DNA from 2 places in the Marinobacter sp. V34 genome. Region 2 is predicted to be linked to the other one. Evidence: predicted binding sites of a transcription regulator. Region 2 holds the regulator's gene; the other holds the start of a gene.
The links. Region 2 encodes sigma-54, which starts transcription at its own class of promoters, with help from an activator protein. Its sites were predicted from a motif close to ANTGGCATNNANNTTGCTNT; they were not measured.
Positions count from the first base shown of each region.

Region 1: a site for sigma-54 is predicted at 3,844-3,863, ahead of glnA (glutamate--ammonia ligase). Genes of this name have one in related genera too.

Region 1 covers NZ_JBUPZY010000013.1:64,077-71,460, forward strand. Annotated here, with positions in the region: gene ntrC (nitrogen regulation protein NR(I)) at 1-173, opposite strand, end outside; gene glnL (nitrogen regulation protein NR(II)) at 170-1,252, opposite strand; gene AC0B60_RS18365 (DUF4124 domain-containing protein) at 1,582-2,112, opposite strand; gene glnA (glutamate--ammonia ligase) at 2,287-3,690, opposite strand; gene typA (translational GTPase TypA) at 4,249-6,060, shown strand; gene pip (prolyl aminopeptidase) at 6,158-7,120, shown strand; gene dtd (D-aminoacyl-tRNA deacylase) at 7,202-7,384, shown strand, end outside.
Region 2 covers NZ_JBUPZY010000003.1:387,768-395,151, reverse strand. Annotated here, with positions in the region: gene mgtE (magnesium transporter) at 1-888, opposite strand, end outside; gene AC0B60_RS07305 (HPr family phosphocarrier protein) at 999-1,268, opposite strand; gene rapZ (RNase adapter RapZ) at 1,276-2,157, opposite strand; gene ptsN (PTS IIA-like nitrogen regulatory protein PtsN) at 2,186-2,656, opposite strand; gene hpf (ribosome hibernation promoting factor) at 2,752-3,060, opposite strand; gene AC0B60_RS07285 (RNA polymerase factor sigma-54) at 3,185-4,711, opposite strand; gene lptB (LPS export ABC transporter ATP-binding protein) at 4,864-5,589, opposite strand; gene lptA (lipopolysaccharide transport periplasmic protein LptA) at 5,567-6,175, opposite strand; gene lptC (LPS export ABC transporter periplasmic protein LptC) at 6,180-6,770, opposite strand; gene AC0B60_RS07265 (KdsC family phosphatase) at 6,771-7,328, opposite strand; gene AC0B60_RS07260 (KpsF/GutQ family sugar-phosphate isomerase) at 7,328-7,384, opposite strand, start outside.

The sequences.
Region 1 (7,384 bases), on a different contig from region 2:
ATGCGGATGTCGCTGATGATGGCGTCGGGCTGTTCGTGTTCCAGCCTCATCATGATGCTTTCACCACTTTCAAACACGCGGGGTTGCATACCGGCCTGGTTCAGGGCGCGCTCGAGCACCCAGCGTATACTGCGGTCATCGTCAATTATCCAGACGTTTGCCGGTTGGCTCATTGGTTTTCCTCCAGGGGCAGGAAGATGATGAAGTCGGTTTTTCCGGGCTCGCTTTCACATTCAACAAGCCCATGATGTTGCCCGATGATGCTTTGGGTGATGGACAGGCCGAGACCTGTACCGCTCGCCCGTCCGCTGATCATCGGGTAGAAAATATTTTGCAGAAGATCCGGTGGTATGCCCGGGCCGTTATCGATCACATCCACGCGGCACACCAGGCGATGGCGTTTGTGGCCGATGGTGAACTGTCGCAACGCGCGTGTGCGGAAGGTGATGGTCGGCTGTTCGCCGCCGGTCATCTCCGCCTGGTTCTCGAACGCGGCTTCCATGGCGTTGCGCGCAATGTTGAGGAAAGCCTGGATCAGCTGTTCCTTGTCGCCCTGGAATTCCGGCAGGCTGGGATCGTAATCCCTCCGAAAGTTCAGCCGGCCACGGCTCTCCGCCTCCAGAAGAGTCTTGACGCGCTCCAGAACCTCATGAATGTTGGTGGGCGCCAGCTTGGGGGCTTTGTTTGGGCCGAGCATGCGGTCCACCAGGGTTCGCAGGCGGTCAGCCTCGGCAATGATTACCTGGGTGTACTCTTTCTGGTCTTCGCTGTTCAGTTCCCGGTCGAGCAACTGGGCTGCCCCGCGAATGCCCCCCAAAGGATTCTTGATTTCGTGGGCCATTCCCCGAACCAGGATACGAGTGGTTTCCTGCTGGGAGATAATGTCCTCTTCCCGGCTGATCCGTAGCAAGCGGTCCCTGGGCTGGATCTCGATCAACAGTTCTGTTGGCTCAAGGCTTATGGGAGACACCGAATAATCAACCGTTAGCCGCAACCCGCTTGTCAGTATGAATTCCGCTTCGCGTCGGGTGTAGGACTGGCCATTCTCGGCTGCCGCATACAGAGTTTTCAGAGCATCTTCTGAGTCGATCAGAATATCGTTGATCGGGGCGTCCTTGCTTCTGGTTACGCTGGTTTCGAACAGGCTTTCAGCGGCTGGGTTCAGGTATTGGACTCGTAATCCGTCACGCAGCACCAGTACGGCTGTGGTCAGGCTGTCCAGTATGCTTTTGTATCCGGCCGGCATTGCCATTCGTTCGTCCCTTTTGATGGGCCTTGCGGTATGCTAAGGCAGTTTTGCAAAAAGCGAACCACATTGGCTGTTAGTGGCGATGAAAGTGCGCATTTAGCGGGCATGCGCGGTTGCAGGCCTGTGAGCACGCTGTGGTGTAGTGCAGAAGTATAATTGCGTAAAGCCTGCCTCTGACTATTCGCCCCGCGAGTGGTCAGAGTATGGCTTTTTTATGGTGCGGGCGCACTAAAATGGGGCATTAAAGGATGGTGTGATGGTTTGCTAACCGCGACAGGTCTGCGTTGGTCTGGCACCCCGGCCTGAAACGGTCGGGGCCCCGGAAGGGTGCATCAGTTGTTGACGCTGGGTCGATGGATGGTGAAGGTGATGGTTTCGCCGCTCTTGACGGTAACACCATTGCTGTCGACGATATTGACGCCTGCATCGTGTGTGCCGCGAAACACATTGCGCACCATCACCGTTCTGGAAGCGCTCTGGCCCACCGGTTGGCCGTCAAGAGTCACTTCGTACTTGTGGCTGTCCCGAAGGCCGGGCGAGCTGGTCACGCTGAATTCCACGTCGCCGCTGCCGCTATGGAAGGCCTGGTCATTGCCCGGCGCAAGGAAACGGACACTATCGTAGACGGACCCTTCCTGCTGCACTTTTTCCCGCAACCGCTCTGGCTCCCGGACCGCTTCGAGTTTGGGTAGTGTGACCGTGGTGACAGGCTTAACCTTAATCTCCTCAGCAGGCGTGCCTTCCGAGGGCTCGTCGGTATAAGTAACGTTCCCCTGAGCATCCACCTGACGATAGACCTCGGCGGAAACTGGAAGCGCCGCGAGAGCGACAATGCCTGAGAATAATGCGAGCCTTGCGTTCATAGAGACAACCTGTTTGATTGTTTTATCCGATTATCAGCGCCAGTCCTGAGTATTTCAACGCCATTACCCCGCAGCTTGGTTACATTCCGTTAAGGCTGGTCGAAATGTGCGGTCGTACACTAAAAAGCCCCGCGCAAGGCGGGGCTTTTCTGTCTGCTTGTGCTTACTAACAGCTTAGCAGGAGTAGTACAACTCGAACTCGACCGGATGTGTGGTCATGTTGAGTTTTTCAACTTCGCCACGCTTCAGGTCAATGTAACCGCCGATCATGTCCTCGGTAAACACGCCGCCACGGGTCAGGAACTCGTGGTCTGCCTCGAGGCTATCCAGAGCTTCCTGGAAGGTCTCGGCAACGGTCGGAATGTTCAGGGCTTCTTCCTTCGGCAGGTCGTACAGATCCTTGTCCATGGCGTCGCCCGGGTGGATCTTGTTCTGGATGCCGTCGAGGCCGGCCATCATCAGTGCTGCGAATGCCAGGTACGGGTTGGCGGATGCGTCGGGGAAGCGCACTTCGATTCGACGACCCTTCGGGCTGTTCACGTAAGGAATACGGATGGACGCAGAACGGTTACGGGCGGAGTAGGCCAGCATAACCGGTGCTTCGAAGCCCGGGACCAGACGCTTGTAACTGTTGGTGGAAGCGTTGGTGAAGGCGTTGATGGCCTTGGAGTGCTTGATGACACCGCCAATGTAGTACAGGGCCATCTCGCTCAGGCCTGCATAGCCGTCGCCAGCGAACAGGTTCTTGCCGTCTTTGTTCAGCGACATGTGTACGTGCATGCCGGAACCATTGTCGCCGACCACAGGCTTGGGCATGAAGGTCGCCGTTTTGCCATAGGCGTGCGCGACGTTGTGTACGCAGTACTTGAGAATCTGAACTTCATCAGCCTTGCGGGTCAGGGTGTTGGCGCCAACACCAATTTCACACTGGCCTGCAGTGCCCACTTCGTGGTGGTGTACTTCAATTTCCAGGCCCATGGACTCCATGGCCGCACACATCGCACCACGCAGATCGTGGAGGCTATCGACCGGCGGTACGGGGAAGTAGCCACCTTTTACGCCTGGACGGTGACCGATGTTATTGCGATCGAAGTCTTCGCCGGAAACCCAAGCTGCTTCTTCGGAGTACAGTTCGTACATTGAGCCCTGCATGTCGACCTTCCACTTGGCGGAGTCGAATACGAAGAACTCGGGCTCTGGGCCAAACAGGGCGCCATCGGCAATGCCGGTTGACTTCAGGTATTCTTCGGCACGCTTGGCAACAGAGCGTGGGTCACGCTCGTACCCCTGCATAGTGGATGGCTCCACGATGTCACAGGTAATGTTAACCGTCGTTTCTTCAGTGAAAGGATCAAGGACAGACGTTTCGTCGACTGGCATCAAAATCATGTCGGATTCGTTGATGCCCTTCCAGCCAGAGATAGAAGACCCGTCGAACATTTTACCGTCGGCGAAGAAATCTTCGTTTACCTCGGTTGCGGGCAGGGTCACGTGCTGCTCTTTACCGCGGCTGTCAGTGAATCGCATGTCGACCCATTTGACTTCGTGTTCCTTGATCAGATCAATCGTCTTGGACATTGTGCAAGCTCCGTCAGTTATCCCGCAGTGCGGGCGATTTCTGTGTGCGTTGTTGCCGGATCGTTCAGCAGTGCTGACTCCCGATCTTTCTTTCAGGTACGGCAGCTTAACAAAAGCTGTTGTGAGTTACCTGCAAAATCGGCTGCTTAAGGTTTAGCAATAGCCTTGCCAGTTTTTGATGCGTGCGCCACAAGTGCACAATACCAAGGCATTCGGGCTGTTTTGGAGCGACAAGAGCATTTGGGCTGGCCCTGTCGCCCTCTTGTGGTGCATTAAAACGGTGCGCGAACCGAAATAATGCACCAAATTGATGCGTTCGCGTCGTTACTCCGATAAGCGTTTTTCGTCATATAAACGCAAGTGAGTTTGCTATATACTGCGCGCCACTTCATTTTCGCCCCGGAGATTCAGTGAAAACGCTGAGTTTCGTCAGGGTGCACCCTGGCTGCCCGGCCTGGCAAATGAAATTCATTTTACGGATTTGAGACGGCATGTAAGGGGCTATGCGCCTGCTGAAGACCTCTCAGGTCATTCAGTGCATGCTGCAGGATTATAGTTGTGATTGATAAACTTCGTAATATCGCCATCATCGCCCACGTTGACCACGGCAAGACCACGCTGGTTGACCAACTTCTTCGTCAGTCCGGCACGCTGGATCGCAAAGAGCTCGAAAACGAGCGCGTCATGGATTCCAATGACCAGGAAAAAGAACGTGGCATTACCATTCTGGCCAAGAATACGGCGCTGAAGTGGCACGACTACGACATCAACATCGTGGATACTCCGGGGCACGCCGATTTCGGGGGCGAAGTCGAGCGTGTCATGAGCATGGTTGATTGCGTATTGTTGGTGGTTGACTCTATTGATGGCCCGATGCCGCAAACCCGATTCGTGACCCAGAAAGCGTTCGATGCCGGCTTGCATCCGATCGTAGTGGTCAACAAGATTGACCGCCCCGGAGCTCGCCCGGACTGGGTGGTGGATCAGGTGTTCGATCTGTTCGACAACCTGGGCGCCAGCGATGAGCAGCTGGACTTTCCGATTGTTTATGCCAGTGCCCTGAACGGCATCGCCGGAATGGATCACGAGAAACTGGACGACAACATGGACGCGGTTTTTCAGGCCATCGTTGACCACGTGCCTGCCCCCAATGTCGATCGTGACGGTCCGTTCCAGATGCAGATTTCCCAGCTCGACTACAACAGTTTCCTGGGTGTGATCGGAATTGGCCGCATTATGCGTGGCAAGGTCAAAACCAATTCCCCGGTTACCGCTATCGGTGCCAATGGCAAGAAGCGCCAGGGCCGTATACTCAAGATCATGGGCCACTCCGGCTTGCAGCGTGTTGAAGTCGATGAGGCGCAGGCAGGTGATATTATCTGTGTGAGCGGCATGGATGAGCTGTTTATCTCTGACACCTTGTGCGATCAGTCCGCTGTTGAGGCTCTGCCACCGCTGACGGTCGACGAGCCAACGGTTTCCATGACTTTCCAGGTCAATGATTCGCCGTTCTGCGGCAAGGAAGGCAAATTCGTCACCAGTCGCAACATCAAGGAGCGACTGGAAAAGGAACTGCTGCACAACGTTGCCTTGCGCGTGGAAGAGGGCGAGTCCGCAGACAAATTTAAGGTCTCTGGTCGTGGTGAGCTGCATCTGTCGGTGCTGATAGAGAATATGCGCCGGGAGAACTTTGAACTCGCCGTGGGTCGTCCGGAAGTGGTCATCCGTGAGATCGACGGTGTTAAGCAGGAGCCGTATGAGAACGTCATCATCGACATCGAAGAGCAGCACCAGGGTGCGCTTATGGATCAGATGGGGCTTCGCAAGGGCGAGATGACCAACATGGTGCCGGACGGAAAGGGCCGTATGCGTCTTGAGTATACGATTCCGGCGCGGGGGCTGATCGGTTTCCGTAACGCTTTCCTGACCATGACATCCGGCTCGGGCATCCTGACGTCAACCTTCAGCCATTACGGTCCGATCAAAAGCGGTGATGTCACCAGCCGCCAAAACGGGGTGCTGGTGTCAATGGCTACGGGTGCGGCGCTGACTTACTCGCTGGAAACACTGCAGAGTCGAGGCAAGCTGTTCCTGGATCCGGGTCAGGAAGTCTATGAAGGCCAATTGTGTGGCATTCATAGCCGTGATAACGACCTGGTGATCAACCCCACCAAAGGCAAGAAGCTGGACAACATGCGCGCGTCCGGCAAGGATGAAGTCATTGGTTTGGTGCCGCCGATCAAGCATACCCTTGAGCAGGCTCTGGAGTTCATCGATGAGGATGAATTGGTGGAAGTGACGCCCAAGTCGATCCGTCTGCGCAAGAAGCTTCTTACCGAGAATGAGCGTAAGCGCGCCCATAAGAAGTAATCTTCAGCGCTCGATATCAGGGGTGGGTCCAAGTGGCCCACCCCTTTTTTATTCACTTCAGCTAAACTCCGGTTAAATCCTTTTTCCGGAGCGCCTCATGCTCACCCTGTTCCCTGACATCAAGCCCAATGCCCAGCACCGCATTGCGGTTGATCCACCCCATGAACTCTATATTGAAGAAAGCGGCAATCCGAATGGTATCCCTGTTCTGGTCGTCCATGGCGGGCCCGGCGGCGGGTGCGAGGACTACCATCGCCGTTTTTTTGATGCTGAACGCTACCGGATCATTCTGATGGATCAGCGTGGCGCTGGCCGTTCGAGGCCGCTGGCGGAGTTTGATGGAAATACCACGCAAAATCTGGTGGGTGATATGGAAACGGTGAGGACCTTTCTTGGGGTGGACCGGTGGATCCTGTTTGGTGGAAGCTGGGGCTCTACGCTGAGCCTGGTGTATGCCCAATCCTATCCAGGCAGGGTTCTTGGTCTGGTGTTGAGGGGGATTTTCCTGTGCCGGCCCAGGGATATCCACTGGTTCTACCAGGACGGCGCGAGCCGCGTGTTTCCTGATTACTGGCAGGATTTCCTGGCGCCTGTTCCGGAGGAGGAGCGTGGTGATCTCGTCAAGGCTTATTATCGTCGTCTGACGAGCAGTAATGAGTTGGAACAGATACAGGCCGCCAAGGCGTGGTCAATCTGGGAAGGTCGGTGTGCGACCCTGCATCCGAACCCGCGTGTGGTTGAGCATTTCGGGCACCCCCATGTGGCCATTGCTCTGGCACGAATCGAATGCCATTACTTCATGAATAATGCGTTTCTTGAAGATAATCAGATAGTTCGTGACGCGGCAGTACTCAAGGACATTCCGGGCATTATTGTCCATGGCCGCTACGACATGGTGTGCCCGCTGGACAACGCCCTTGCATTAAGTCGGGCCTGGCCGGAAGCCGACCTCAGGATCATACGGGACGCCGGGCATTCGGCATCCGAGCCTGCCATTATCGATGCCCTGATGCGTGGTGTTGATGAGGTCGCCGCAAAGCTTGAAGGTAGGGATACGTAAAGTCACATGAAGAAGGTTGCGGCGAGCCTGGTGCGTGGATAAACTTCGTTCCGAACTTTGAGTCCTTGCGCAGGGAGCTTAATGAAAGGGCTGTTACAGCGGGTTACCCACGCCAGTGTCACCGTCGATAATGAGGTCATCTCCGAGATTGGTTCGGGGCTGTTGTTGTTGCTCGGTGTGGAGAAGTCAGACGACTCCAGCACGGTGCGGGAACTGTGTCGAAAACTACTCGCCTACCGGGTATTTCCCGACGACCAGGGACGG
Region 2 (7,384 bases):
GTTGATGCCCAGCCACACCGCCCGGCGCCGGGTGGTCTTCAGAATGGGAGCAAAGGTGTCTTCGTCTTCATCAAGGCCGGCCATACTCATCAGGGAGTGGTCTGCGTCCTCGCGAATAACGTCGACCACGTCATCGATGGTGATCCGGCCCAGAAGTCGGCCTTCCTCACTGACCACGGGTGCTGAGATCAGGTCGTAACGTTCGAACAGGGTTGCCACCTTGGTGTCGGACAGCGTAACCGGTATCGGCTCGATGTCTGTGTCCATTACCTCTCGCACGGTCGCCGCCGGGTTGGATACAAGCATCTTGGTGATGGGCAACATGCCGATGAACTCGTCGCGTCGGCTTACCACGATAAGGCTATCCGTCATCGGGGGCAGATTGCGATGACGACGCAGGTAGCGCAGAACCACGTCGATACTGATGTCCGGGCGCACCGTAATGGTGTCCGTGTTCATCAGGCCGCCGGCGGTGTCCTCCGGGTAGGAGAGTACTTCTTCGACGCGTTGACGATCCTGCTCGTCCATGGTGTCCAGGACTTCCTGGATCACCGTGTCTGGCAACTGTTGCAGCAAGTCGGCCAGATCGTCCGACTCGAAATCCTCGATGATATCGGCGAGTTCCTGAGCGTTCAGCTGGCTCAGGAAGTAACCTCGGATATCATCGTTCAGATACTGGAGGACTTCGCCTTCAAGCTGCTTGTCGACCAGGTTCCAGAGTAGGGCACGCTGGCGGGGTGGCGATGATTCGAGCAGGTGGGCGATGTCACTGGGGCTCAGGCCGCCATTCAGGATGCGGGCAACCTGTTTCAGGGCGCCACTGTCCAGCGCTTCGCTCAGGGAGCGAAGGCGTTGGCGCGCTTGGCTTTTCTCCAGAATATCGGTCATGGATCACCCACAGTCAGAAAACCCTCGTATTATAGCGGAGTTAGGTAACATAGGTGAGGAAGAGTTGTAGGTGAATGCCGTAGACGGGCGAGGATTCCCGGTGCGGGCGATTATTCGCCTTCCCCGAAGTAATCGTTGATCAGTGTGACCAGCGCGTCGACAGCTTCGGATTCATCCGGCCCGTCTACAATCAGCTCCACTTCTGTCCCTTGGCTGGCGGCCAGCATCATCACGGGCATAATGCTTTTTGCGTCTACCTGTCGACCTTTCCGGCTGATTTGAATGCTACTTTCGAATTCGGAGGCCTTGGCGACCAGCTTGGCTGCCGCCCGGGCATGGAGCCCAAGTTTGTTGATAATGGTAATGGGGCGGCGGATCATAGGCGCTTCAGCTTTCCCTGCTTTGCAGGTGGGGCAGTTCGGTGTGGCGAACCTGCACGTTGCTGTATTTGCCCGAGAAATAGCGGCCGAGCTGATCGCAGATATAAACCGAGCGATGCTGGCCACCGGTGCAGCCGATGGATATGGTCATGTAGCTGCGGTTGCTGTCGGCAAACGATGGCAGCCAGTTTTCCAGGAACTGGGTCAGATCGTCGACCATCTTACGGCTCAACGGCTCCTTTTCGAGAAAATCGATGACCGGCTGGTCGGTCCCCACGAACTGCCGAAGGCTGGTGTCCCAGTATGGATTGGGCAGGCAGCGCACATCGAACACATAGTCCGAATCCAGTGGCACGCCATGCTTGAACCCGAACGACTGGAATAGCAGCGCCAGTTCCTGATGGCGCCTGCCAGCGACCCGTTGCTTCACCATATCCCGGAGCTCGTACATGGACAGCCCGGTGGTATCGATGTAAAGGTCCGCCAGCTTGGAAAGGGGCTCCAGAAGCTTCTTCTCGTTACCGATGGCCTCCCGCAAGGAGGTTTTGTCATCACTCAGCGGGTGTTTCCGGCGCGTGGCATGGAAGCGTTGCAACAGGGATTGTTCATCGGCGTCCAGATAAATGATTTCTATGGTGACGCCGGTATCCTGAAGGCTGCGGTAGATATTCTCGAAGTTGCTCAGTTCTCCGGAAAGGTTGCGGGCGTCGATGCTGACAGCCATCTTTCCCAGCCGGCCGGGAGAATTCTGGTTGGTGGCTTCCTGTGTGAGAGGGAACAGCAGGCCAATGGGCAGGTTGTCGATGCAGTAATAGCCCAGGTCTTCGAGAACGTGTAACGCGGTACTTTTCCCGGAACCTGATCGGCCGCTGACGATGATCAGTTTCATAGCCCGTTCACCTTGGATATGGAGTTATTCAGCTTGTCTCGGCTGTCATCCGGCGATAAAGAGAGGCTGCATCGGTGCACTGACGCAGTTGGTCGCAGAATGCGCGCTCGTTGAACTTTTCAGCAAGCTGGCTCAAAAGCTCAAGATGCTCGCTGGTGGCTTCCTTGGGGACGATCAGGGTAAAGACGAGGTCCACCGGCTGATTGTCGATGGCATCGAACGCAACGCCTTCTTCCAGGGTCAGCAAAGCGCCGACCACGTGATCCAGCCCTTCCAGGCGACAGTGGGGGATCGCAATGCCTTGTCCGATACCTGTGCTTCCAAGCCGCTCGCGAGCGACCAGGTTGTTGAATATCTCGGTGTCGCTGAGCAAAGAGTCGTGCTGTTGGATCTGCTCGGCAATGGTTTCCATAACCCGCTTTTTGCTGGACGTAGGCACCCGGCAAAGGGTCAGCTCCGGCGCGAGAATGTTCTCGATAGTCAGGGATGTGTCGGTCATGAATCGACTGCAGTTCCGTAAAAAAAGGCTGCGGCACGTGTTGCCTGGTAAGCCAGTGCCGCAGCTCGATTAACTGTCATGCAGGGGGAGTCGTCCTAGCGGGCGCCGTTCCCATGCATCCGGTCTACGTTCTTTTCTTTGTGCTTCAGGATCTGCCTGTCCAGCTTGTCTACCAATGCGTCAATGGCAGCGTACATATCGCTGTTTTCGGCCTTTGCGTGAATCTCACCACCTATCACGTGAAGCGTAGCTTCCGCCATCTGGCGCACTTTTTCCACCTCAAGGGTAACCTGGCAATTGCTGATATGGTCGAAGTGCCGCTCAAGCTTTTCAAATTTGCCTGATACGTAATCTTTCAGTGCGGGAGTCAGTTCTACGTGATGGCCTGAAATATTGAGTTGCATAGGCTTCTCCTGTTTTCAGCTTGCCGGCACCCGTCAGGATGCCAGCTGTGTGCCACAGCGTTATGCTGCAGGCGGTATACTTTCAGGAAAGGGCTCTCCCCGTGAGGCCGGGAACAGACGCTTCCTACACCAATCGTTTTCGCTCGTTGGACGGAGGAATGTGCATTGCCTCGCGATACTTGGCCACGGTTCGTCTAGCCACCTTGATACCCTGGTCTCCTAGCATGGCTGCAATTTTGCTATCGCTCAATGGCTTTTTCGGAGTTTCCGTCGCAATCAGTTTCTTGATCATCGCGCGGATTGCCGTGGATGAGCACTCTCCACCCTCGTCGGTACTAACATGGCTTGAGAAAAAATACTTAAGTTCAAATATGCCCCGCGGTGTGTGCATGTACTTCTGGGTGGTGACCCTTGAAATGGTCGACTCGTGCATTTCCACCGCCTGGGCAATATCAGAGAGAATCAATGGTTTCATGGCTTCCTCGCCATGATCCAGGAATCCCTGCTGGTGCTCGACAATGCGCGTGGCCACCTTGAGTAGGGTTTCGTTGCGGCTTTGCAGGCTCTTGATGAACCACTTTGCTTCCTGCAACTGGTCTCGCAGGTAAGTGTTGTCGGCACTGCTGTCCGCACGCTTTATAAGAGAAGCATAGCTTGCATTCACACGAATGCGCGGTGCAATTTCAGGATTCAGTTCCACGCGCCAGCGCTCATTGTGTTTGCGCACGATCACATCAGGTATGACGTAGTCTGGCTCGCCCTGGTCCAGCGTGTCGCCAGGGCGCGGGTTCAGCCCGGTAATAAGCGCCAGCACGTCCCGTAGCTGTTCTTCTTTCAGGCGACTGCGGCGCAACAGTTGGGCGTAATCGCGATTGCCCAGCAGGTTTATATAGTGGGTGATCACCAGTCGCGCCTGGGCCAGCCAAGGCGTTTCCGGGGGCAGTTGGTTTAGCTGGATCAGCAGGCATTCCTGCAGATTACGGGCGAATACGCCAGGTGGGTCGAAGTGCTGAAGACGGTGAAGAACGGCTTCCACTTCGTCCAGTTCCAACGGGTCTTCATCGGCTTCGTCCACCATACCTGAATGAATTTCCTCAAGCGGAGAGGTCAGGTAGCCGTGGTTATCAACCGCATCCATCAGGGCGTGGGCGATGGCCTGATCCCGCTCGCTCATGGGCGTCAGATTCAGTTGCCATTCCAGGTGGTCCTGAAGTGTCTCTGTGGGGGAGTTGCGGGTCTCGAAGTCGTGGTCGTTTTCGTCGTCGTTACGGGCCGCTGAAGCGGGCGCTGACTGGTAAATGTCATCCCAGGCGGTGTCGACGGGAAGGTCGTCGGGAATGGTGTCGGGGCTGTCCGTTTCGGATGACCAGTCAGGCCCGTTCTCGGATTCGTCCCACTCCGTTGCGGTGTCGGAGGTGGTGTTGGATTCCTCGGCCGACGCAGTTTCAGAGGATTCGTTGTCACTGTCCGTTGATTCCGGATTCTGGTTGTCGTCGTCTTCCGAGGTTTCCAGCATTGGGTTGGATTCCAATGCTTGCTGGATTTCCTGCTGGAGATCCAGGGTGGAGAGCTGCAGAAGCCTGATAGCCTGTTGCAGCTGGGGCGTCATGGTCAGGCTTTGGCCCAGCTTTAACTGTAATGAGGCTTTCATAACCATGGTTCAGGATCCGTCACTCGGTCTCTCTCTTCCGTCACTCAGGCTCTCTCTTTGCGTCACTCGGGCGCTCTCTGGAGCCGGGGTTGCACAAAAACTCTTTGTATGCTGGCTACTTGCCGCGCCAAGCAAGTTCTTTGCCGAGTGTACTACAGGCGAAACTCGTTGCCCAGATACACTTCTTTGACCTGCTGGTTGGCCAGTATATCGTCCGAGTTGCCAGAGGCAATGATGTGGCCGCCACTGACAATGTAGGCATTCTCGCAGATATCGAGGGTTTCCCGCACATTGTGGTCGGTGATCAGTACGCCGATGCCCTTGTCCCGCAGGTGCCGGATGATCTGCTTGATGTCGCTCACTGAGATGGGGTCGACCCCGGCGAAAGGTTCGTCCAGCAAGATGAACGCCGGCTCCATCGCCAACGCGCGGGCGATTTCCACCCGCCGACGCTCCCCCCCTGAAAGGGCCATGCCAACGCTATCGCGGATGTGGGTGATGTGAAACTCTTCAAGCAGTTCCTCTAACTTGGCCTCTCGGTCCGCTCGCTTGAGTTCGCGGCGGGTTTCCAGGATAGCCAGTATGTTGTCGCGCACGGTGAGCTTGCGGAACACGGAGGCTTCCTGGGGCAGGTAGCCGATTCCTTTTCGGGCTCGGCCATGCATGGGTAGTGGCGTTATGTCCTGATTGTCGATGGTGATGCGACCATTGTCGGCGGGGACCAGGCCAACAATCATGTAGAAGCACGTTGTTTTGCCCGCGCCATTGGGGCCAAGCAGACCGACGATCTCGCCACTGCGAATTTCCAGGGAAACGTCGATGACGACCTTCTTCTGCTTGTAGCTTTTTGCGAGGTTACTGGCCCTGAGAACTGCCATCGGTATCCTGTCCGTTAGGGTTATCTGAATTGCTGCCGGAGTTGCCGCGCGGCTGGATGACCATTTCGACGCGACCGCTGCCATCGCCCTGGTCAGCGGCGCCTTCCGCAGTTACCACGCGCTCGGCGCTGTCGTAATGAATCACGTCACCGCGGAACAGGTTGCCGCCCTGTTCAATCACGGCTTCGCGCTTAAAGGTGACCCGGTTGTCGGAGGCGGACCAGGTGATGGTCAGGGCGCGAGCGTCGGTTTCACCCTGGCCTTCCATGGCAGGCTGGCGATAGCGTGCCGGGGTACCGGTGGCTTCAATGCGACTGACGCCGTTTTCATCCCGGTGAAGTACAACCTTGTCCGCCATAAGGTTGGCATCGCCCTGGCTCATTTCAACGGAACCGGTATAGGTTGCAATGCCCTGACCTTCGTCGAGCCGTGCGTTATCGGCGTTGACCGTGATGGGTTGGTCGGACTCCAGGTCAAAGGCGGCAGCGAATGGCATGCCAACGGTCAGCGTTAGTACCAGAGCAATCGCTGAGATCACCGGGCGCGACACAACCGATTGGTGTCCTTTGGGGTGAGGATGGGGCATGAATTTACTTGCCGGGCTCATAGCGTCCTTCCACTTGAGAGTCGAGTTCGAGGATTCGGTCATCAATCCAGGCCTTCATGCCGGTTGCGCGGGTCAGGCTGAACGAGTCGGTCAGTTCCACCGGGGCATCTGTATAAACTGTACGCTCAGCGTTATCCAGTGTCAGTGTCGACGTAGTTAACGTCAGTGAGCGCCCACCTTGGGCTTGCTGGGACACATGAACATCCCCCGTCAAGTGGACCAGGTCGTCAGCTTCCATGAATTGGCCTTTGTTGGCCTGGACTTGCCAGGGTGCGTTGCCAGGTTCGCCGTAGAGCGTTGCATTCGGTGACTCCATAATGGTTTGGTTGCGGGCCTCGAATTGCTCAATGCGCGGGCTTTCGAAATGTGCGGTAAGCCGCCCGGTCTCATCGAAGGAGAGGTAGCGACCATTAACCACGAAACCGTCTGGTTCCGATTCTCCTCTCAGCGCGGCGGCATCCACCGGCTCTGATGGCTCGTCACTTTGCCAGAGCAGGAAAAACAGTGCCACTATCGTGACAGCCAGCCCCAGGCTTCGTGCCCAGGGCCGTGCATAGAGGGCTTCAGCGGCCATTCAGTCCTGCTCCAGGTAGGGTTGCAGGCTGGCATTGAGCTGCCCGCAGGCACAGAGCAGTAGTTCACACGCTTCACGAACCGCACCGCTGCCCCCCGCTGCCGACGTGCAAAAATCCGCGTGCTGTCGCACCAGCCAGTACCCGTTCGGTACCGTTATGCCCAGTCCGGCGTAACGGATTGCGGGCAGGTCCGGTAGGTCGTCGCCCATGTAGGCAATCTGGTGTGGTGCGATCTCCAGCCGTCCTGCCAGTTCCCGCAAGGCTACTTTCTTGTCCTCGCGGCCTTGCATTAGATGCGAGATGCCGAGGTCATTCATGCGTTTTTCCGTCAGTGACGAACGTCGTCCGGTAATAACAGCAACGTTGATGCCAGCGGCCATAACCTGTTTGATGCCCAGGCCGTCGAGAATGTTGAATCCTTTCATCTCGTCGCCCGAAGCGCTGAACAGCAGGGTGCCGTCGGTCATGATGCCGTCCACATCCAGGGCCAGGAGCCGAATGCCAGCGGCTTTCTCGATCAGGTCCGCCGGCCATTGAGGGCGCAGGGTGTCGGCCATCAGATCACTCCAGCCCGCAATAGGTCGTGCATGTTGATAGCGCCAGTCAGTTTGCC